4 regions of the Streptomyces sp. NPDC048436 genome follow, and region 1 is predicted to be linked to each of the others. Evidence: riboswitches for the same ligand, from Rfam matches in the RefSeq annotation. Region 1 holds a riboswitch; each other region holds the start of a gene.
What was found. Region 1 has a riboswitch for thiamine pyrophosphate ahead of thiO (glycine oxidase ThiO). Riboswitches for the same ligand answer to the same signal wherever they lie in the genome.
Positions count from the first base shown of each region.

Region 2: it holds a riboswitch for thiamine pyrophosphate, as region 1 does, so the genes downstream of both, ACGFX9_RS18090 (thiamine ABC transporter substrate binding subunit) here and thiO (glycine oxidase ThiO) in region 1, are expected to answer to the same signal.
Region 3: it holds a riboswitch for thiamine pyrophosphate, as region 1 does, so the genes downstream of both, thiC (phosphomethylpyrimidine synthase ThiC) here and thiO (glycine oxidase ThiO) in region 1, are expected to answer to the same signal.
Region 4: it holds a riboswitch for thiamine pyrophosphate, as region 1 does, so the genes downstream of both, ACGFX9_RS32990 (purine-cytosine permease family protein) here and thiO (glycine oxidase ThiO) in region 1, are expected to answer to the same signal.

Region 1 covers NZ_JBICXP010000001.1:396,139-401,885, reverse strand. The annotation lists gene pknB (Stk1 family PASTA domain-containing Ser/Thr kinase) at 1-1,333, opposite strand, end outside; gene ACGFX9_RS01880 (thiazole synthase) at 1,425-2,219, opposite strand; gene thiS (sulfur carrier protein ThiS) at 2,227-2,445, opposite strand; gene thiO (glycine oxidase ThiO) at 2,442-3,638, opposite strand; TPP riboswitch at 3,636-3,749, opposite strand; gene ACGFX9_RS01865 (NAD(P)/FAD-dependent oxidoreductase) at 3,931-5,097, shown strand; gene ACGFX9_RS01860 (Rv2175c family DNA-binding protein) at 5,150-5,515, shown strand; gene thiE (thiamine phosphate synthase) at 5,602-5,747, shown strand, end outside.
Region 2 covers NZ_JBICXP010000004.1:708,265-714,011, forward strand. The annotation lists gene pyrH (UMP kinase) at 1-472, shown strand, start outside; gene frr (ribosome recycling factor) at 624-1,181, shown strand; gene ACGFX9_RS18080 (phosphatidate cytidylyltransferase) at 1,216-2,289, shown strand; gene rlmN (23S rRNA (adenine(2503)-C(2))-methyltransferase RlmN) at 2,377-3,483, shown strand; TPP riboswitch at 3,523-3,639, shown strand; gene ACGFX9_RS18090 (thiamine ABC transporter substrate binding subunit) at 3,718-4,818, shown strand; gene ACGFX9_RS18095 (ABC transporter permease) at 4,869-5,747, shown strand, end outside.
Region 3 covers NZ_JBICXP010000014.1:28,831-34,577, forward strand. The annotation lists gene ACGFX9_RS33690 (YibE/F family protein) at 1-956, opposite strand, end outside; TPP riboswitch at 1,028-1,172, shown strand; gene thiC (phosphomethylpyrimidine synthase ThiC) at 1,165-2,973, shown strand; gene ACGFX9_RS33700 (hypothetical protein) at 3,069-3,944, opposite strand; gene ACGFX9_RS33705 (metallophosphoesterase) at 4,127-5,212, opposite strand; gene ACGFX9_RS33710 (LacI family DNA-binding transcriptional regulator) at 5,506-5,747, opposite strand, start outside.
Region 4 covers NZ_JBICXP010000013.1:117,845-123,591, forward strand. The annotation lists gene ACGFX9_RS32970 (PDR/VanB family oxidoreductase) at 1-470, opposite strand, end outside; gene ACGFX9_RS32975 (hypothetical protein) at 519-743, opposite strand; gene ACGFX9_RS32980 (Rieske 2Fe-2S domain-containing protein) at 740-1,804, opposite strand; gene ACGFX9_RS32985 (IclR family transcriptional regulator) at 2,100-2,831, opposite strand; TPP riboswitch at 3,210-3,306, shown strand; gene ACGFX9_RS32990 (purine-cytosine permease family protein) at 3,298-4,707, shown strand; gene ACGFX9_RS32995 (hypothetical protein) at 4,747-4,959, shown strand; gene ACGFX9_RS33000 (hypothetical protein) at 4,953-5,090, opposite strand; gene ACGFX9_RS33005 (ester cyclase) at 5,225-5,659, opposite strand.

The DNA of each region.
Region 1 (5,747 bases):
CGTTTTTGCGGATGCGCTCGCCCGCCTTGGGGTCGGTGGCCATGACCGTGCCGCGCTTGTCCGTGTCGCTGTACGCGCGCTTGACGTCCTTCACGTCGAGGCCCGCTTCGCCGAGGCGCCCCTTGGCCGCCGACTCGGTCTTCGCCAGGAGCGGCGGGACCTTCGTGAACTGGCCGGAGTTGATGTACCAGACGCCCGCTCCGAGGCCCAGGGCGAGCAGTACGGCGGCGACCAGCGCCAGCACGCCGCGGCGCGGGTTGGAGCGGCGCCTTCGGTCGGGTGCGGTGTCCGGGGGAGTGTGCGGAGGCGTCGCCAGAATGCTCGTCCGGTTGAGCTGGTCCTGCTGGTCCTGTTCTTGGCTGCCCTCCGTGGGCAGCGACAGCTGCACGGAACGCACCGCGCGCGGAATCACGCTCGTACGGTCGGCGGAGTTGTCGTGTCCGTCCTCGGCCGCCCGCGCCTGCGGCGGCACCGCGTCCAGCTGGTCCACGGAGAGCGCGGCCCGCGCCTCCCTGGTCAGCCCGAGGAGCGCCACCGCGTCGTACGGGCGGATGTCCGGGGTGCGAGCGGTGGCGGAGGCCACCAGTTCGTCGAGCTGGACGGCGAGCCCGGGGACGGCCGCCGAAGGGGGCGGTACGTCCTCGTGGAGGTGCTGGTAGAGCACCTGGGCGGGCGACTCACCGGAGTGCGGCTTGGCGCCGGTCAGCATTTCGTAGAGCACGACACCGCACGCGTACACGTCGACACGGGTGTCCGCCGTGCCGTGTTCTATCTGCTCGGGCGCGAGATAGGAGACGGTCCCAAGGACCGTGCCGGTCGTGTTCGTGACGGTGTCCACCGCGCGTACGAGCCCGAAGTCGGCGACCTTGACCCTGCCGTCATCCCCTATGAGGACGTTCTCCGGCTTCATGTCGCGGTGCACGAACCCGGCCCGGTGCGCGGCACCGAGCGCGGCGAGCACCGGCTCCAGGATGTCGAGCGCGGCCCGCGGCTGCAGGGCCCCGCGATCGCGCAGCACGTCACGCAGCGTGCACCCGGCGATGTACTCCATCGCCAGATAGACGTACGCGCCGTCGGCGCCCTGGTCGAACACCCCCACCACGTTCGGGTGGGAGAGCCGGGCGACCGACTTCGCCTCACGGATGAAGCGGTCGACGAACGAGGCGTCGGCGGCCAGTGTCGGGTGCATCACCTTGAGCGCGAGCACGCGGTCGAGGCGGGTGTCCACGGCCCGGTAGACCGTGGCCATCCCGCCGACCGCGATCCGCCCGTCCACGCGGTAGCGGCCGTCGAGCACCTGGCCGACGAGCGGGTCCTGAAGGGTCGTGTCCACGCAGGGAGTCTACGAGCCACCGCTGACAGGGTCGCCCGCCCGGTCGGACTCGGGCCTCGACTGCAGCCGAGCTGTAACAGGCGCGGGACGCTCAGAACGCTGGCCGCTCCGGGTCCAGCCGGGCCATCCCCTCGGAGGGGGACGACGCCTCGGCGAAGTGCCGCCGGGGAATGCGCCCGGCCCGGAACGCGAGGCGCCCCGCCTCGACGCCGTGCCGCATGGCCTCGGCCATCAGGACCGGCTCCTGGGCCCGCGTCACGGCCGAGGCGAGCATCACGCCCGCGCACCCCAGCTCCATCGCGAGCGCCGCGTCGGACGCCGTTCCCGCGCCCGCGTCCAGGATCACCGGCACGCCCGCGCGTTCGACGATCAGCTGGAAGTTGTGCGGGTTGCGGATGCCGAGCCCGGAGCCGATGGGGGAGCCGAGCGGCATGATCGCCGCGCAGCCCACGTCCTCCAGCTTCCGGGCGAGCACCGGGTCGTCGTTCGTGTACGGAAGGACCGTGAAGCCGTCGTCGACCAGGGTCTCGGCGGCGTCGATGAGCTCGATCGGGTCGGGAAGCAGCGTGCGCTCGTCCGCGATGACCTCAAGCTTCACCAGGTCGGTGCCGAGCGCCTCGCGCGCGAGCCGGGCGGTCAGGACGGCCTCGCCCGCGGTGAAACAGCCCGCCGTGTTCGGCAGGACGCGAATGCCGAGCCGGTCGAGGACGGAGAGCACGGAACCCTGGACTCCGGGATCGAGGCGGCGCATCGCGACCGTCGTCAGCTCCGTCCCGGAGGCGACGAGGGACTGCTCAAGGATGTCGAGGCTCGGCGCACCGCCCGTACCCATGATCAGGCGGGAGGAGAGGGTGAGCCCGCCGATGAAGAAGGGGTCGTCTGCCATGGTCGGATCAGCCTCCCTGGACCGCGGTGAGGACCTCGACGCGGTCCCCGTCGGCGAGCGGGGTGGTGGACCACCGCGCGCGCGGGACGACGGTTTCGTTGAGCGCGGCGGCCACGCCTGACGGGGCCGCGGTGAGGGTGGCGACGAGGGCTTCGAGCGTGGTGCCCGCTGCCACGTCGCGTGCTTCTCCGTTCACGGAGACGGCGGTAACGGCTGGGAGAGTCATGCGGGCTGCTCCATGAAGCGCTGTGTACGGGGGGTGCCGGCGAAGCGCAGGGGAGTGAACACCCGCGCCTCGTCGGGCAGTTCGCCGGTGGTCAGGGCGTGCGCCATGACGTCGCCGGTGACGGGCGTCAGGAGGACGCCGTTGCGGTAGTGGCCGGTGGCGAGCTGGAGGCCGGGGAGCGCGGTCGGGCCGAGCAGCGGCGCGTTGTCCGGAGAGCCGGGGCGCAGGCCCGCGCGGGTCTCCGTCAGGGGCAGTTCCGTGATGCCGGGCATGAGTTCGTGGGCGTCCCTGAGCAGCTCGTACACGCCGCCCGCGGTGACCGTCGTGTCCCAGCCGAGCTCCTCGCTGGTCGCGCCGATGACGAGCTCGCCGTTCTCGCGCGGCACCAGATAGACATGGCTGCCGCGCACCACGGCGCGCACGGTGCGGCTCAGGAACGGCGCGTACCGCTCCGGCACCGTGAGCCGGAGCACCTGCCCCTTCACCGGGCGAACGGGCGGCAGGACGCCCTCCGGGACGCCGGTGAGCCGCCCGGAGAGGCTGCCCGCCGCGAGCACGGTCTGACCGGCCTCCAGGGCGGTGCCGTCGGCGAGGACGACTCCGGTGGCCCGGTCGCCTGCGACCGTCAGGCGCTCGGCCCACGCGCGGTGGAAGACCACGCCCGCCCGCTCGCAGGCCACCAGGAGGGCCGCGGCGAGCCTGCGCGGATCGATCTGGTGATCGCCGTCGACGCGCAGTCCGCCGCGTACACCCGGCGCGAGCATCGGCTCCAGGCGGCGGCACTCGCGCCCGCTCAGCCACTCCGATTCCAGCCCCGACCGCTGCTGAAGGGCGTGCAGTTCGCGCAGGTGGGCGCGGTCGTCGGAGTCGAGCGCGACCGCGAGGGTGCCGCACGCGCGGTAGCCCAGATCGTGGCCGCTCGCCTCGGCCAGCTCCGCCGCGAACCGCGGATAGCGCCGCGCGGAGGCGAGATTCAGGCCGAGCAGCGTCTGCTCGCCGTAGTGCAGCTCGGTGACGGCGGCCAGCATGCCCGCGGCGACCTGCGCCGCGCCGCCGCCCGGTTCGGGGTCCACGACCGCGGTGGACAGGCCGCGCTGGGCCGCCCGCCAGGCCGTGACCAGGCCGATGATGCCGCCCCCGACGACCAGGACGTCGGCCGTAGTCGTCGTACGGGGTGGTGAAGATGGATGCATGGGCGTCCAGCCCCTCCCTTCGCCGGCATGACCCGGATCAGGTTCGTACGGTCGGAGGCCGTCCCAGCCTCCCTCTCAGCCCGGTGCGTCCGGGCTCCCGCGAGTGCTCTGCACCGGCCACCTTAACGCGTCGCCTCCGACGGCAGTAGGGGAGCTGCCCGTGCACGGGCAGTGACGGTGTGTCAGAGATCTCCCTGCCGCGCCCTGAGACCGGCACCTTCCGCCGTCCTAGAGTGAGCTGGTGATCGAGCAGAGGCAGGCAGGACAGCAGGTTGTCATCGTCGGTGCGGGGATGGCCGGGGTGCAGACCGCCGTGGCCCTGCGCGAGCAGGGTTTCGCCGGTGCGCTCACCCTGATCGGCGCGGAACCGCATCAGCCGTACGACAGGCCGCCGCTGTCCAAGGCCGTGCTGCTCGGCAAGGCGGAGGGCTCCGCCTTCGACATCGACTTCGAGGCGCTCGGCATCGAACTGAGCCTGGGCCACGAGGTCACGGGCCTGCGCCCGGCCGACCACGAGCTGGACACGGCCACCGGCCCGGTGCCCTACGACGCCCTGGTCATCGCCACCGGCGCCGAACCGATCCTGCTGCCCGGCGCCGAAGGGGTCCCCGGCGTCCACCTCCTGCGCACCCTCGACGACGCCGAACGGCTGCGGCCCGTGCTCGCCGAGCAGCACCGCATCGTGGTCGTCGGCGCGGGCTGGATCGGCGCCGAGTTCGCGACCGCCGCACGCGAGGCGGGCTGCGCCGTCACCGTCGTCGAGGCCGCCGGACGGCCGCTCGCCGGGGCGCTGCCCGCTGAGGTCGCAGCGCCGATGGCCGCCTGGTACGCGGGCTCGGGGGCCGAACTGCGCACCCACGCGCGCGTGCGGCGCGTCGAGCCCGGCAGCGTCCTCCTGGACGACGGCACGCGCCTGCCCGCGGACGCGGTCGTCGTCGGCATCGGCGCCCGCCCCGCCACGGACTGGCTCGCGGGCTCCGGCATCACCCTGGGTGCCCACCGGGAGGTACTCGCCGACGACCACCTGAGGACGTCGCAACCCGATGTGTACGCGGTCGGCGACTGCTCCTCCTTCCCTTCGGGAAGGTATGGCGAGCGTCTTCTCGTCCATCACTGGGACAACGCGCTCCAGGGCCCGCGCACGGTGGCGGCGAACATCATCGGCGAGACCCCTTCGGCGTACGACCCCGTCCCGTACTTCTGGTCCGAGCAGTTCGGCCGCTTCGTGCAGTACGCGGGCCACCACGCCTCCGCCGACGAGCTGGTGTGGCGGGGCGACCCCGCGAGTGCGGCCTGGACCGTGTGCTGGCTGCGGGCCGGGGTCCTGGTGGCGGTCCTGGCGGTGGGCCGCCCCCGGGACCTGGCGCAGGGCCGCAAGCTGATCGAGGCGGGCGCACGCCTCTCCCCGGAGGCGGCGTCGGACCCCGCGGTACCGCTGAAGAAGGCGGCACCGGCGTAGGAGGGAGCCCGCTCCACGGCCGTTGTCGGTGGCCAGCGATACGCTTGACCCCGTGACCGAGATTGACGCAAAGACTGATGCTCTCGTCCCCGCCTGGCTCCACCTCCCCGACATCGCAGAAATGCTCGACGTCGAGGTGACGCGTGTGCGCCAGCTGGTCAAGGAAGGCCAGCTGATCGCCGTGCGCCGTGGTGAGAACCGCGCGCTCCAGGTGCCCGCCGCCTTCATCGACGGCGACAAGATCGTCAAGGGCCTCACCGGCACCCTGACGCTCCTGAGGGACGACGGCTTCTCCGACGAAGAAATGCTGGAGTGGCTCTTCACTCCTGACCCGACCCTGCCCGGCACCCCCGCGCAGGCCCTGAGCGAGAATCGCGGCACGGAGGTGAAGCGCCGCGCCCAGGCGCTCGCCGTCTGACCGAAACGGAAAACCGTCCGGCGTACGGGCCGCGCGTCCTTCGGGGCGCGCGGCCCGTGGGCCACCGAAACCGGGGGGACCTCTCCATGGCCACCAAGCCTGCCCGCGAGCAGCTCGCGGACGCCCGCCTCTACCTGTGTGTGGACGCCCGCAAGCGCCAGGGAGACCTCCCGGAGTTCCTCGACGCCGTCCTCGCGGGCGGCGTCGACATCGTGCAGCTGCGCGACAAGGG
Region 2 (5,747 bases), on a different contig from region 1:
CCAGGACTTCCTGGAGAAGGAAGGCATCGAATGCCGCGTCCAGACCGCCATCACGATGGGCCAGGTCGCGGAGCCGTACATCCCGCTGCGCGCCGTGCGGCACCTGGAGAAGGGCCGCGTGGTCATCTTCGGCGCCGGTATGGGCATGCCGTACTTCTCCACTGACACCACCGCGGCCCAGCGCGCCCTGGAGATCGACGCCGAGGCCCTCCTCATGGGCAAGAACGGCGTCGACGGGGTCTACGACTCCGACCCCAAGACCAACCCGGACGCGGTGAAGTACGACGCGCTCGGCTACGGCGAGGTCATCACCCGCGACCTGAAGGTCGCCGACATGACGGCGATCACGCTGTGCCGCGACAACAAGCTGCCCATCCTGGTCTTCGAGTTGCTCGCCGCAGGCAATATCGCCCGTGCCGTCAAGGGTGAGAAGATCGGCACACTCGTGGGCGACGAGGGCACCCGCGCCTGAACTCGGGGACGCCTCCCGAGGGATGGACAAAGCCCTGCCGGTCGGACACGGTGCAGGGAAAGAGACGCGACGCAGCCGACGCCCCATGGACTCCCCCTACTTCACCGTGTGGGGGCGCCCCCAGCCCACTCACAACACGCAGGAGCAAGTGGTGATCGAAGAGACCCTCCTCGAGGCCGAGGAGAAGATGGAGAAGGCCGTCGTGGTCGCCAAGGAGGACTTCGCCGCGATTCGCACAGGCCGTGCGCACCCGGCGATGTTCAACAAGATCGTGGCCGACTACTACGGCGCCCTTACGCCGATCAACCAGCTGGCCTCGTTCTCGGTGCCCGAGCCGCGGATGGCCGTGGTGACCCCGTTCGACAAGAGCGCGCTGCGCAACATCGAACAGGCGATCCGCGACTCCGACCTCGGCGTCAACCCCGGCAATGATGGAAACATCATCCGGGTGACGTTCCCCGAGCTGACGCAGGACCGCCGCAAGGAGTACATCAAGGTCGCCAAGACCAAGGCCGAGGACTCCAAGATCTCGATCCGCTCCATCCGCCGCAAGGCCAAGGAAGCGATCGACAAGGCGATCAAGGACGGCGACATCGGCGAGGACGAGGGCCGTCGCGCGGAGAAGGAGCTCGACGACACCACCGCGAAGTACGTCGCTCAGGTGGACGAGCTGCTCAAGCACAAGGAAGCCGAGCTGCTCGAGGTCTGAGGGCTCGAAGTCTGAGGACTGAGGAATCCGATCCGTGAACGACTCTTCCTGGGGGGCGCCTCCCAGAGCCGGGTACTGGGGGCCGCCCGACCAGGGCCCTGCTCAAGGGGCTGCCCCGGCAGGTCCCGCGTACGATGCGCATGACGCCCTGTATCCAGCAGAGACGCAGCCCATGCCCATCGTGCCCGACATGCCTGACGTGCCTGATGTACCCCAGGAGCCCATGGCCAGCGCATCACAGCCCGCCCCCGAGGCGCCGCGAGCGCCTCAAGCGCCCAAAGCGCCGCAGAAGAAGAGCGCGGGCCGTGATCTCGGGGCGGCCATAGGAGTCGGCGTGGGGCTCGGCGCGGTGATCGTCGCGTCGCTCTTCATCGTGAAGGCCGTCTTCATCGGCGTCATAGCGGTCGCCGTCGTGGTCGGTCTCTGGGAGCTCACCTCGCGGCTCCAGGAGCGCAAGCAGATCAAGGCGCCGCTGGTCCCGCTCGCGGTGGGCGGCGCCGCGATGGTCGTCGCCGGGTACGTCCGCGGGACCGAGGGCGCCTGGGTCGCCATGGCGCTCACCGCGCTCGCGGTGCTCGTCTGGCGGATGACCGAGCCGCCCGAGGGCTATCTGAAGGACGTCACGGCGGGCGTCTTCGCGGCGTTCTACGTCCCGTTCCTCGCGACGTTCGTGGCGCTGATGCTCACCGCGGACGACGGCGCCCAGCGGGTGCTCACGTTCCTGCTCCTGACCGTCGTCAGCGACACCGGGGCGTACGCGATCGGCTGGCGCTTCGGCAAGCACAAGCTCGCCCCGCGCATCAGCCCCGGCAAGACCCGCGAGGGCCTGGTCGGCGCGGTGACGTTCGCGATGGCGGCGGGCGCGCTGTGCATGGAGTTCCTGATCGACGGCGGCGCGTGGTGGCAGGGCCTGCTCATCGGCCTGGCGGTCGCCGCGAGCGCGACGCTCGGTGACCTCGGCGAGTCCATGATCAAGCGTGACCTCGGCATCAAGGACATGGGCACGCTGCTGCCGGGCCATGGCGGCATCATGGACCGACTGGACTCGCTGCTGCCGACGGCGCCGGTGGTGTGGCTGCTGCTGGTCATTTTCGTGGGGTCCGGCTGAGGGCTGGCCTGCGTCCATGCGCGTGAGGGGTTCGTTGTCCACAGGGCGGCGGGCCCCTTGTCGTATGTCTGCGACACTGGATGGACCATGCCTGTACCCGGAGAACTCACCTTCGTCGCGCCCCGCGGAGCCAAGAAGCCGCCGCGGCATCTCGCCGACCTCACGCCCGCCGAGCGCAAGGAAGCCGTCGCCGCCGCCGGCGAGAAACCGTTTCGCGCCAAGCAGCTCTCGCAGCACTACTTCGCGCGGTACGCGCACGACCCGGAGCAGTGGACCGACATTCCCGCCGGTTCGCGCGCGAAGCTGCAGGAGGCGCTGCTTCCCGAGCTGATGTCCGTGGTGCGGCACATCAGCTGTGACGACGACACCACCCGCAAGACGCTGTGGCGCCTCTTCGACGGGACGCTCGTCGAGTCCGTGCTCATGCGCTATCCCGACCGCGTCACGATGTGCATCTCGTCGCAGGCCGGGTGCGGGATGAACTGTCCGTTCTGTGCGACGGGGCAGGCCGGGCTCGACCGGAATCTGTCGACCGCCGAGATCGTGCATCAGATTGTGGACGGGATGCGCGCTCTGCGGGACGGGGAGATCCCGGGTGGGCCCGCGCGGCTCTCGAACATCGTCTTCATGGGGATGGGCGAGCCGCTCGCCAACTACAACCGCGTGACGGGCGCCATTCGCAGGCTGACGGATCCCGAGCCGGACGGTGTGGGGCTCTCGCAGCGTGGCATCACCGTGTCCACGGTCGGTCTGGTGCCCGCCATCCACCGGTTCGCCGACGAGGGCTTCAAGTGCCGCCTCGCCATCTCGCTGCACGCACCCGACGACGAGCTCCGCGACACCCTCGTGCCCGTCAACACACGGTGGAACGTGCGCGAGGTCATGGATGCCGGATGGGAGTACGCCGCCAAGTCGGGGCGCCGCCTCTCCATCGAGTACGCGCTGATCCGCGACATCAACGACCAGGCCTGGCGCGGTGACCGTCTCGGGCGGCTGCTCAAGAACAAGCCCGTTCACGTGAACCTGATCCCGCTGAACCCGACGCCGGGTTCGAAGTGGACCGCCTCGCGGCCCGAGGACGAGAAGGCCTTCGTGGACGCCATCGCCGCCCATGGGGTACCTGTCACGGTTCGTGACACTCGTGGCCAGGAGATCGACGGGGCGTGCGGTCAGCTCGCCGCGTCCGAGCGTTAGTCTGGCCGGAACACAACTTCATAGCCGGGACACATCTTCATATTCCGACAGGGGAGCGCCACAGCGCTGAGAGTGCGGCACCAAGGACAGGTTGGCCGCAGACCCTCTGAACCTTGCCCGGGTCATTCCGGGTAGGAAGTTCGGACGCCACTCAAGCTGTTGCGCCCTGCCCGGGGACCGGTTCGATCCGGTCCGCGGGCAGGGCCGCGTCTCTTCCTGGTCACTCCAGGAGGAATGAACTCAGTGAGCACCACCACCAAGAAGGTCACGGTCACCGCGGTCGCGGTGGCCCTCGGGCTTGTCGCGCTCTCCGCGTGCGGCGGCTCGTCCGACAGCAGCGGCGACAAGACTGCGTCCAAGAGCGTCACGCTTGTCAGTCATGACTCCTTCAACGTCTCCAAGGACGTACTGAAGGCGTTCGAGAAGAGCTCCGGCTACAAGGTCAACGTCCTCAAGGACGGTGACGCCGGAGCCGCCGTGAACAAGGCGATTCTGTCGAAGGACAATCCGCAGGGCGACGTCTTCTTCGGCGTCGACAACACACTGCTCTCGCGTGCGCTCGACAACGGCCTCTTCCAGTCGTACGAGGCCAAGGGCTCGGACCAGGTCATGTCGCAGTTCCGCGTCGATCAGGACAAGCATCGCGTGACACCCGTCGACAGCGGCGACATCTGCGTCAACTACGACAAGAAGTACTTCGCCGACAAGAAGCTGGCGCCGCCGAAGTCCTTCGAGGACCTCGCCAAGCCCGCGTACAAGAACCTCCTCGTGACCGAGAACGCCGCGACCTCCTCGCCCGGCCTCGGGTTCGTCCTCGGCACCGCCGCGAAGTACGGCGACGACGGATGGCAGGGCTACTGGAAGAAGCTCAAGGCCAACGGCGTCAAGGTCGTCGACGGCTGGGAGCAGGCCTACAACGAGGAGTTCTCCGGGTCCGCCGGCGGCAAGAAGGCCAAGGGCGAGCGGCCGCTCGTCGTCTCGTACGCCTCGTCGCCGCCCGTCGAGGTGCTCTACGCCAAGCCGCAGCCCAAGGAGGCGCCGACCGGCGTCGCGACCGGCACCTGCTTCCGGCAGGTCGAGTACGCGGGGCTGCTCAGCAACGCCAAGAACGAGAAGGGCGGCAAGGCGCTGCTCGACTTCCTGATCAGCACCGAGTTCCAGGACGACATGCCGCTGAACATGTTCGTCAACCCGGTGCGGAAGACCGCCGAGCTGCCCGAGCTGTTCGTCAAGCACGGGGTGAAGATCGACCACCCGGAGACCATGGAGCCGGGGAAGATCGCCGACAACCGTGATCAGTGGGTCAAGTCGTGGACCTCGCTCGTACTGAAGTAAAGGGGTCCCGTAAGGGGCTCCCGCGCGGGAGCGCGGCTCGGCTCGGCCTGATGGCCGTGCCCGTCGCGTTCTTCGCGGTCTTCTTCGCCTATCCGGTCGCCGCGATCGTCGCGCGCGGCCTGAAGGTGGGCGGCCAGTGGCAGTTCGGGCGGATCGCGGACGTCATCGGGCAGTCCGACGTGCGGCACGTGCTGTGGTTCACCACCTGGCAGGCGCTCGCGTCGACGGCGCTCACTCTCCTCGTCGCGCTCCCCGGCGCGTATGTCTTCGCGCGCTTCGATTTCAGGGGCAAGCAGATTCTGCGGGCGGTCGTCACGGTTCCGTTCGTGCTGCCGACGGTCGTCGTCGGGACCGCGTTCCTCGCGCTGCTCGGGCGCGGCGGGCTGCTCGACGAGATGTGGGGGGTGCGGCTCGACACGACCGTGTGGGCGATCCTGCTCGCTCATGTCTTCTTCAATTACGCCGTCGTCGTACGCACGGTGGGCGGGCTCTGGTCGCAGCTCGACCCGCGCCAGGAAGAGGCCGCGCGGATGCTCGGCGCCTCGCGGTGGCGGGCCTGGCGGACGGTGACACTGCCCGCGCTCGGACCCGCCGTCGCCGCCGCGGCGCTCATGGTCTTTCTGTTCACCTTCACCTCCTTCGGCGTCGTACAGATCCTCGGCGGACCCGCGTACTCGACGCTCGAAGTCGAGATCTACCGGCAGACCGCCCAGCTCCTCGACCTGCCGACAGCCGCCGTCCTGACGATCGTGCAGTTCGCCGCGGTCGGCGTCATCCTCGCCGTGCACGCGTGGACCGTGCGCCGCCGGGAGACCGCCCTGAAGCTGGTCGACGCCTCCACGGCCGCGCGGCGGCCACGCGGGGCGGGCCAGTGGGCGCTGCTCGGCGGTGTCATGCTCACCATCGCCGTACTCATCCTGCTGCCGCTC
Region 3 (5,747 bases), on a different contig from region 1:
ACGTCGTCGAGCACGCCGAGCGAGCCGATGATGACGCCGGCGAGCAGCAGGCCGCTCATGTCGATGGACGGGTACAGGCCGTGGATCAGGCCGGTGTTGTCGTCCGTGTTGCCGGTCAGCGAGGCCCAGCCGATGAAGAGCGAGCCGAGGAGCCCGATGAGGAGCAGTGAGATGAGCGTGCCCAGGACCGCGACCGATGTACGCGCCGTGATCCCGTGGCACAGATAGAGCGCGATCAGCATGATGGCGCTGGCTCCGACCACCGCCACGACCAGCGGATTCGAGCCCTGGAGGATCGCCGGCAGGATGAAGAAGGTCAGGACCAGGAAGCTCAACGCCAGTGCGACCAGGGCCATGACGCCGCGCATCCGCCCCACCACGACGACGGCGAGGGCGAAGATCCCGGCGAGCAGCGCCATGGGGAGCTTGCGGTTCACGTCGGTGACCGAGTACTGCAGGGCCTCGGGGGCCGTGGGCTCGTAGGCGACCACCACCTCCTGGCCCTGGCGCAACTGCCGCGGGGAGTCCGGCTGGACGATCTCGATGAAGGTGCGGCCGGTGTCCTTGCCGCTCGTCACCTTGATCGTCGCCTTCTTGCAGATGCCCTTCGCGCGGGATTCCGCGGACTGGCCCTCGGCGGTGGAGGTGTCTCCGTTGGGCGGCGTCTGCGAGGCGTTCACGTCCTTGCAGGGCAGCTCCTCCAGCTTCGCCACCTCGGCCGACTGCGTCTGCCGGTCGAAGCCGACTCCGGTGCGCTCGTGGGACGGTGCGCCCCCTGGCCACAGCACCGCGAGTCCCACGACGACCGCCGCGGCGAAAGGAATCAGCACGGCGGCGATGACCTTGCGCAGATGCTTGGAGACGGGCGCTGCCGGACCATGGCTGTGGGAGTGCCCATGCGGGTCCGGAGGCACGTTCGGGACGGGCGGCTGGGACGGCGGCTGTGTGGTGGTCACTGCCCGATCATCGCAAGAACGGAGGGGGCCCTCTGTTCAGCGCGCCCGACAGGACGCTAGCGTGGAGGCACCTTTGCAATCGCGGGAGCTCGGAGCACCGGGCTGAGAGGGCGCTGACCTCCGTACGAATCGGTATGAATCGTACGGAATTCGCTGCGTCGACCGCCGAACCTGTTACCGGGTAATGCCGGCGTAGGGAGTAGGTCTCATGACCACATCGGACACAGGCACGCCTGCCTCCAGCAGCGACGAGAACGACGGCGACGTCGAGAACACCATCGCGGCGGAGGCCGGGAAGTCCATCGGCTGGCACAAGGCGTATGTCGAGGGTTCGCGCCCCGATCTGCGGGTGCCGGTCCGCCAGGTGCACCTCACCAACGGCAAGGCCGTGACCCTGTACGACACTTCGGGGCCGTACACCGACGAGTCCATCGACACCGACGTCCGCAGGGGCCTGGCGCCCCTGCGCGAGAACTGGATCATCGCCCGCGGCGACACCGAGGAGTACACGGGCCGCCCGCCCCGTCCCGAGGACGACGGCATCAAGCACACCTCGCCGCGCGGGGGCCTGAAGAACCTCGACGCGGTCTTCCCCGGCCGCCCGCGCCAGCCGCGCAGGGGGCGCGCGGGCCAGGCGGTGACGCAACTGGCGTACGCCCGCCGCGGTGAGATCACGCCCGAGATGGAGTTCATCGGGATCCGCGAGAACCTCGACCCCGAGGTCGTGCGCGCGGAGGTCGCCGCGGGCCGCGCGGTGATCCCCGCCAACGTCAACCACCCGGAGATCGAGCCGATGATCATCGGCAAGAAGTTCCTGGTGAAGGTCAACGCCAACATCGGCAACTCCGCGGTCACCTCCTCCATCGAGGAGGAGGTGGACAAGATGACCTGGGCGACCAAGTGGGGCGCCGACACGGTCATGGACCTGTCCACCGGGCGCAATATCCACACCACCCGCGAATGGGTCCTGCGCAACTCCCCCGTCCCCATCGGCACCGTGCCGCTCTACCAGGCACTGGAGAAGGTCGACGGCCAGGCCGAGGCGCTGACCTGGGAGATCTACAAGGACACGGTCATCGAGCAGGCCGAACAGGGCGTGGACTACATGACGGTGCACGCGGGCGTGCGCCTTCCGTACGTCCCGCTGACCGCCAACCGCAAGACCGGCATCGTCTCGCGCGGCGGTTCGATCATGGCGGCCTGGTGTCTCGCGCACCACAAGGAAAGCTTCCTCTACGAGAACTTCGAGGAGCTGTGCGAGATCCTCGCGTCGTACGACGTGACGTACTCGCTCGGCGACGGTCTGCGCCCCGGCTCGATCGCGGACGCCAACGACGAGGCGCAGTTCGCCGAGTTGCGCACCCTCGGGGAACTCAACACGATCGCCAAGCGTCATCACGTACAGACCATGATCGAGGGCCCGGGACATGTCCCGATGCACAAGATCAAGGAGAACATCGACCTTCAGCAGGAGATCTGCGAGGAGGCGCCGTTCTACACGCTCGGCCCGCTGACCACGGACATCGCCCCCGCCTACGACCACATCACCTCCGGCATCGGCGCCGCGATGATCGGTTGGTGGGGCACGGCGATGCTCTGCTATGTCACGCCCAAGGAGCACCTGGGCCTGCCCAACCGGGACGACGTGAAGACCGGCGTCATCACGTACAAGATCGCGGCCCATGCGGCGGACCTCGCCAAGGGGCACCCCGGCGCGCAGGACTGGGACGACGCGCTCTCGGACGCACGCTTCGAGTTCCGCTGGGAGGACCAGTTCAATCTGGCCCTCGACCCGGTCACGGCAAGGGAGTTCCACGACGAGACCCTGCCGGCGGAGCCCGCGAAGACGGCGCATTTCTGCTCGATGTGCGGGCCGAAGTTCTGCAGCATGAAGATCTCGCACGACATCCGGCGTGAGCACGGTGGCTCGCAGGAGGAGATCGTGGCGGGCATGGAGCAGAAGTCCAAGGAGTTCGCGGCGGCCGGAAATCGCGTGTATCTGCCGATCGCCGACTGAGTAGCCGTGCTCGACTGAGTAGCCGTACCCGACCGCGCAGCCGTACGCGCCGTGCTTCGGGCGGGCATTTCGCCCGCCCGAGGCAGCGTCGCGTACTACTCCGGCTTGTGGTCGGGGCCGCCGAAGTCCGGGCTTGAGAAGTCCGGGCTCGAGTAGCTCGGGCGCGATCCCGCCGTGGAACCGCCGTCCGGGCTGCTGAAGCCGGGCCTGTTGTAGCCCAGTTGCGGCATGCGTTTGCCCGGGTCCACCGACGGCGTACGGGCCACGTGCGGCGTCCCCGGATCCGCGAGCGCCTCCCGCAGGAACGGCAGGACGCCGCGCTCCATGAGTGCCTCGCCCCAGGCTTCCCTGGCGCGAACCACCTCCTCGTTCCATTCGCCGTACGAACCGGCTTGCAGTGAGGTGGAGCCGTTGCGCAGGGCCGTCAGGAGCAGACCGACCGCCGCGACCAGGATGCCTCCCGCGGTGAGCGCGCCGAACAGCCATCCCGCGGTGAGCAGGGTGTCCGCGAAGGCGGGCTCGGGGTTGAGCATCTTCAGTATGTAGCCGACGAGCAGGAAGATCGCGGCGGCCGTCCCGGCGAGGACCGGTGCGAGCACCGCGACGACGGCGATGGCCCCCGCCCCCGAAGTCTGGGCGGTGACCTCCCCCATCGTGGTGGCGAGACCGAGGCCACCGGAGCCGGCTTCCGCCGTGCCCTCGGGGCTCCGCTCCCGGATGGATGGTGCGGCAGATCCGCTTTCGCGCAGTTCTTCGCGGACCTTCACATAGTGCGTGTACTCGGTCGTGGCGGCGGCCGTGATCAGCGCAGTGGCGTTCAGAGCCATGGTGCGCAGCTGCTCGGGATTGAGCCGCTCACCCACTGCGGCGAGATCAGGACGATTCGGTGCGGTGCGCAGCGCCTCATCGAGGATCCGCTCGTACTCGGGGCGGTCCTCATTGAGCAGGTGTGGAGCGCTGTTCATGTGCATCCCCCGATGCTCCGTAGGGCTTGGGGGCTCGCATGGGTACGAGCCGTCGGGCAGAAACGGAGGGGAGCCTGCTACGGATAAGCCGATGGTAGAGCCGTGAAGGCACGCGGTGACAGGGGGTTTCCGGAAATAGGCCCCCTGGCCAGCGTGATCCTGTAGTGGTGCGCCTGCCCGGTGAACGCTCAGTTATCCAAGGGCAGTTGGCAGACCAGCAGCTTTCCGGCCATGGTCACCCCGCCGTCCATGGCGATGGCAAGGCCGCCCGCGTAGATGTGCGGTCCCTCGATGACCGGACCGCCGCCGTCCGAGTCGTCCTCGGAGCCGACGTCGCCGAGCAGATACGGGATGGGGCTGTGGCCATGGACGACGCGGTGGCCGCCGTACATGTCGAGGAGTTCCCGTACGGCATGGGGGCCCGACTCGTCGCGGAAGGCGAAGCGCTTGGTGAACTTCCTGAAGAGGTCCCAGCACTCGTCCGCGTCGTTGCGCGTGAGGGTCTCGCGGACCGTGTCGTTCACGGCCTCGATCGAGTCGCCGTAATCCAGATAGGCGGTTGTGTCGGAGTGCATCAGCAGATGCCCGTCCTCCGACTCGATCGCGTCCAGGCGGGCCATCCACTGCAGATGGTGGTCCTCCAGGCGCTCCATGTCGGTCTTCTGGCCGCCGTTCAGGAGCCAGGCCGCCTGGAAAGTGGCCGTTCCCGCGCCCGAGTTGACCGGGGTGTCGCCGAACCGCTTCGCGCCGAGCAGGAGCAGCTCGTGGTTGCCCATCAGGGCTTTGCAGTAGCCGCCGGCGGCGGCGGCCTGCGCGGACAGGCGCATCACGAGGTCGATGACGCCGATGCCGTCGGGGCCGCGGTCGGTGAAGTCGCCGAGGAACCACAGGCGCGCGTTGCCCGCGGCCCAGTCGCCCTCGGCGTCGATGAGGCCCTGCTCCTGGAGGGCCGCGAGCAGCTCGTCCAGATAGCCGTGCACATCGCCCACGACGAACAGCGGGCCGTGCTCCTCCGCTGCCGGCGCCTGGGGAGGCTCGGGCATGGCCTGCACCTCCACTTGCACGGTGTCGCCGCGGTTGATGACGGGCAGGTCGCGCTGGGTGGGGGTGTAGCCGTCGTCCGGCGCTCCAGGGGGCACTCCGGGGCCGCCAGGACTCGCCTCGCCCCCCGGGCCCCCCTGGGCCGGACCGGTCTCATGGACGTACGCCGGTACGCGGAAGTCGCGCAACGTCGCCGTCCGCACATCGGGTCCCTGACCGGCCCCCTGAGTCATCGACCCCTCCACCACCATTGCGCCGCATCTGCACCGAGATCGGACTGCCTGGTCGCAGCGGCCCTCGGTGTCGTCCGCCCATCATAGGAATGCGGCTCGCGCTGTGTGGTGCACCAGGGGTGGTGAATCAGTGCCGGACCCCAGTTCACCGAGGTTTTCTCCCGAATTGGGTAGGGGTTTCCCCGTAGGTCACGACCGAACAGTGCCGAACCGGTACCGACCGGTGCCGAACTGGTACCGATCAGGACCGGTCGGCGCCGGTTGACGGGGGTTCTCCCCGCCGACCGGCATGCTCAACCCGGTTCGGGTGAGCGAGGTGGGCTGACCGTCGTACGCGGTGGACGTCGCTCGGACGAGGTGCGCACGATCAGCTCCGTCGGTATCACCTGCTCGATGGGACGGCCGGAATCGAGCCCTTCGATGGCGTCGATGAGCAGTTGGACGACGGCTGTGCCGATGCGCCGGGGTTTGAGCGAGAGCGTGGTGATCGGCGGTTCGGTGGTGGCGTAGACCGTCGACTCGCTGCAGCACACGA
Region 4 (5,747 bases), on a different contig from region 1:
GCCTCCAGCTGCTCGCGGAATGCCATGGAGCGGCGGCTGCGGCCGCCATAGGCCAACTGCCACTCAGCTCCCCGCCGTTGGGCTTCGGCGACCATGGGCAGGATCGGGGTGATACCGATGCCGCCGGCAATGAACAGGTAACGAGGGGACGGTTCAAGGGCGAAGTGATTGCGCGGTCCGCGCACCCGTACCTCGGCCCCTTCCCGCAGGTGCTCGTGGACCCACTTGGAGCCGCCCCGGCTTACCGGTTCGTACAAGACCGCGACTTGCCACCGGTAACGGTCGGCCGGGTCCGAGCACAACGAGTACTGCCGCACCAGGCCGGAGGCAAGCACCAGGTCGATGTGGGCGCCGGGGCTCCACTCGGGCAGAGCGGAACCTTCGGGGTCCGTGAGCGTCAGCAGCGCGACGCCCTCTGCGAGGATCTCCTTGCGCTCCAGGGTCAGGCCGAGTTCGACCTCGGCCGCGATGCGCGGGGGGATCACGATGGTCACAGTTCGTCCCTCACAGTTCGCCCCTCACGGTTCTTCGCTCACAGTTCGTCCCTTCAGGCCGGAACGGCCTGCTGCGCGCGGGCGGTGGTCCTCGGGGTGGCCCAGCAGCCAGTCCCACAGCTCCACCGGGCCCTCGAACTCCCGCTCCGCGCCGCAGTGGCAGACAGCCAGCTGCCGGTCGGTCCCCAGCACCCAGTGGATACGGAAGACGCCGTCCCCCGTAAGGGCAGCGGGGTGAAGCGCGCTCATCGGGCCGTCGCCGCCGACTGCCCGGCGCCGGGCTGCGACGCCAGCCGGGCGAGAATGCGACGGGCGGCGAGGCCACCGGTGTCGATGTTGATGCTCAGCTCCTGGTAGCCGTCCTGCTCGGTGTCCAGGGACTTCTGCAGCACGTTGAGGGCCACCACGTCCTGCATGACCACCGTGTGGTTGTTGTTGCGCAGGAATTCGGTGACGTCCTGATCGTCGAGGGCGAAGTCCCGGGCGACGGCCCAGAAGTCGTACGTCGTCTTCTCCGTCGAGGGAGTGATGCCGTAGACGACCTCCACATGGAAGGCGTGCGGGTCGCTGCCGTCCGGACGCGGACCAGGGGCGCCGGCGGGGGCGATGCGCGAGTGGAGCAAGTAGAGGCAGGGCGCGTGGTATTCGACGTCCTGCCAGCGGGTGATCCGGCCCTCGATGCCCGTGGACTTCGCGTAGAACGGCGGGCATTCGGCGTCGTCCATGTGGCGGCTGACGTAGACGATGCCGGCCTTGTCGTCGACCTCAGTGGTGATGGGCGTCTCGGCCACCTCCGGTGTGCCGATGTAACCACCGTGCAGGTACGTCTCGTGGGACAGGTCCATGAGGTTGTCGACGAGCAGACCGTAGTCGCCGGCGATCGGCTCCATGCCCGACACGACGGTGTACTCGGGCGAATCCATCCATGGGGCGCGGGGCGGCAGGGTGTCCCCCGGCTCGCGGTCACCGATCCACACCCACACGAAGGAGTCCTGCTCGACGACCGGGTAGGTCTTCAGCCGGGCGGTGCGCGGGATGCGCTGCTGGCCGGGTACGAAGACGCAGCCGCCGTCGGTGTCGTAGGTGAAGCCGTGGTAGCCGCACACCACCCGGTCGCCGTCCAGCCGGCTCGGTGCCTGCGACAGCGGGAAGCGCCGGTGCACGCAGCGCTCGGCCATCGCAACCGCCCGGCCGCCCTCGGTGCGGTACAGCAGGATCGGCTCCCCGAGCACGGTGCGTCCGAGCAGCTCGCGCCCGACCTCGCGGCCGTAGGCGGCGACGTACCACTGATCGCGAACGAAAGCAGTCATGAGCATTCCCTTGTGAGTGTGGGGCGGGCCGGGCTGCCACATAGACGTATGTCAGGCCTTCGCCGACAAGCCGAGTGGTGCCCGGGCATCGACCGGTGCTGACCATCGTGCGACCGGCCGGACCGGGCCACCAGGGGCCTTTCCGGATGCCGGGAAACATCTGCGAAACACGCGCAACGCCGCCGCGGCGGCGGCAGGCAATACGGCGTGAGCACCGTGGTGTGGTGTGGTCGGCTCGCGGCACGGTGTGGGCGGGGAGCCGGCGCTCAGGCGGAGTTGCGGAGTGCGGCAGGCTTCAGGCCCTGGGTGCGGCCATGACGCGGGAGATCGCACGGGCGCTGGTACAGACAAGCCGGGCCAGTGAGTTCGGGGAGCTGCTGCCATGGCGCACGACGAGTGAGACGGCGGCGATCACCGCACCGTCGCTGCCGTGCACCGGGGCGGCGACCGACAGGGCGTCCATGGTGACCTGGCGGTCGCTGGCCGCGTAGCCGTTGGTCCGCGTCTCGGCCAGCATGCGACGCAACGCACGCGGATCGATGACCGTGCGAGGCGTGAAGCGCTCGAAGGGGCCGGCAAGCACCTGGTCCTGCACGTCAACGGGGGCGTGCGCGAGCAGCACAAGCCCGACGCCGGTGGCTGTGAGGGCGAAGCGTCCTCCCACGCGTGTCAGTACGGGGACCGCGCCGGACCCCGCAATGCGCTCCACGAAGACGAGCTCGGTGCCCTCGCGCACCGCGAGCTGCACGTTCTCGCGGGTGATCTGGGAAAGATCCTCCAGGAACGGCAGCGCACACTCTCGCAGCCCCTGGCCCCGCGGGGCGAGCGAGCCGACTTCCCACAGCCTCAGGCCCACGCGGTAGCAGCCGTTGGCGCCGCGCTCCAACGCGCCCCAGGACATCAATTCGCCCAGCATCCGGTGCACGGTCGACACGGGCAGCCCGGACCGCCGGGACAGTTCGCTCAGCGTCATCTCCCGGCAATCCGCGCTGAACGCGCCGAGGATCTGCAGCGCGCGGCCCAGCACGGGCCCCGTACCGGACTGGGAACCACGGCGGGGCGTCGCAGGTCGCTCTGCCGGGGCCACCGGCGACGGTCCGCGCTCGCCCTGGCCGGGTTGCTGTGTGAGGGAGTGTTCCACCGGCGCCCCCGCTGCTTCCCATCGCTGAGCCCCAGCCGGGGCGGATCACTTGACGGCTGCTTTCTCCACCGTGCCGGTCAGTGTGCAGCAAGGCAGAAGCCGCGTCGAGACCCACGCAGGCGGCACGGTGGCAGGCCGTCGGCCCGGACCGGTCCTGACCGTCCAGTGGCAGGCATCCTCGCTGAGGGACTCCGAGCCCGCCCGGCCACGGCACGACACACCTCGGCGAGACCGCCCCGACCGCGTGGGTTAGCCTTGCCGACGCAATCCGACACGGGGTGCCCCGACCAGCGGGGCTGAGATCACACCCGTCGAACCTGAACCAGTTAGCACTGGCGGAGGGATGTCATTCATGTCATTGCCGCATGCTCCGAACGGCCCGGCGGACACCGGCCGGCGGTCCGTCTTCGATGGGCGGATGCCCGCGGCCCCCGGTGACCTGCGCGTCGAGACCCGCGGGATCGCCCCGGTCCCCGAGTCGCACCGCTACGGCGAGCCGGCACGGCTGTTCACGGTGTGGTTCGCCCCGAACCTGACGATGACAGGCGTCTTCACCGGCACGATCGGCATCGCCCTCGGTCTTGATTTCACCACCGCGCTGGTGGCCGTCGTGCTGGGGACGGTCGTCGGTGCCGTGCCCACCGCTTACCTGGGGACGTGGGGCGGTCTGACGGGGGCAGGGCAACTGCCGCTGGCGCGGCTCGCGTTCGGCCGGGCCGTTGCCGTGCCGGGTGTGCTGCAGTGGCTGTCGTCGGTCGCGTGGGACGCGCTCATCGGCCTGTTCGGCGGGGACGCGCTGGCCCGTTTGTGCGGCTGGCCGTTCTGGGTGGGCGTACTGGTGATGATGCTGGGGCAAGGCGTACTCGGCGTGTTCGGCTACGAGGCGATACACCGACTGCAGAAGGTCATGACCTTCGTGCTGGCAGCGGCCTTCGCCGCGCTTGCCCTCAAGCTCCTCGACGGTGTCCACCCCGCCACCGCCGCGTCGGTGCACGGATCCGACCGCGCGGGCGCGTTCGTTCTCACCAGCACCATCGCGCTCAGCCTCGCACTGTCCTGGGCCCCCTACGCCAGCGACTTCAGCCGTTACCTACCGCGTTCGGCCTCCCGGCCGCGCATGTTCTGGTGCACGCTGCTCGGCGTATCGGCCTCCTTCGTGGCGGTCCAGGCGCTCGGGCTGTGGGGTGCGTCAATCTTCACCGACCAGACCGCGAAGGGCGTCGATGAACTGCTGGGTGGTGGCGCACTCGGCGCGTTCGGGCTGCTGGCCGTCGCGTTGGCCGCGCTGTGCAGCAATGCGATGAACGACTACAGCGGCTCACTGGCCCTCCAGACGGTCGGGGTGCGCATCTCGCGGCCGCTGGCGGCGGGCCTCGCTGCCGTGCTCGGCTTCCCGCTGGTGCTGTGGATGCACGCAGCGGATACCGCGGCGCGTTTCCAGAATGTGCTGCTGTTCGTCGGCTACTGGATCCCGGGGTTCGTGGCGGTGGTGGCCGTCGACTGGTTCGCACGCGCCCGCGCTCGAGGCGGAGCTCCGTTCGAGCTGGCTGCCGAGAGCGCCCGCCCACAGCCGTGGTGGCCCGCCCTCGCGGCGTTCGTTGCCGCCTTCGGCGCCGCGGTGCCGTTCATGGACACGAGCCTGTACGTGGGGCCGGTGGCCGCGGCGTTGCACGCCGCGGACCTCGCCTACTACGTCGCGTTCATCGCGGCGCTCGTCGTGTACACGCCCCTGCGGCTACGCCGTCGAGCGGCCGGCCGCTGACCACGACGACGTGGCGGCGAGGGCAGTGAGGTACGCCTCGTGCGCGTGGCCGGGGTCCTCGACGGGGCGGATCTCCGGCAGGGTGTCGTGCAGGCGCCGCCCAAGGAGCTGGGCGGGGACGGTGAGGGCGCAAACCCCGAGGAACTCTTCGCGATCGGGTACGCCACCTGTTTCGCCACGACGCTGGACCTGGTGGGCATCGCGGCGAACTCAAGGCGGAAGACGCGGAGGTCGACTCGGCGGTTTCACTGATCCCGGTCGACGGCGGCCGCTTCAAGCTCGGTGTCGAGCTGCGGGTCACGCTGCCGTCGGTCACCGAGGCGCAGGCGGTCGAGCTGGTCGAGGTGGCCTGCCCACCAAGTCTGCCCGTACTCCAATGCCACGCGCGACTACATCGACGTAGCGCTGGTGGTCAACGGCACACCACTGTGAACACCGTCAGGCAACGTTCGCCCTACAGGCGGGTGTTATCGGGCAATCTGCCTGCCGGGCCCGCAAGGCCGTGGCGTCGCCCGGACTATGTCGGCGTACCGCCGGGCGCCGGGATGACGCCGAGTTGCTGGAGGAAGCCGAGAAGGTCCTTGTCGGACCACTTCTCCGCGAGCCTGCCGTTCTCGATGCGGTGAATCACCGTCGCCGTCATCGTGAGCTGGTTTCCGGTGGCCGGGATGCCCGGCAGGTCCCTTTCGTGCACTCCACGGGCCGTCATCCGGGTCACCACTTTGTCGCCTTCCGCGATCTGGTCCTCGATCTCATGAGTCCCGGGAGTGGCCTCCCAGAAGACTCGGAACGCCTGCTTGAGCCCCTCGCGACCGGGCCCGAGCCCTGGGAACGGTGGCGGGGAGTGGTCCTGGTAGTTCTCGGCCACGAGTTCGTCCATGGCCTCCACGTTGCCCTTGTCGATCTCCGCGTAGAAACGGCGAACCAACCTCTTGTTCTCTTCGGTCGACACGGGACTCCCCTACGCGCGTTTCGTACCACCGGACCTGGCGCACACGACCGGCAGCATGACCCGCCCGGCCTCGGGGCCGCGCGTACGC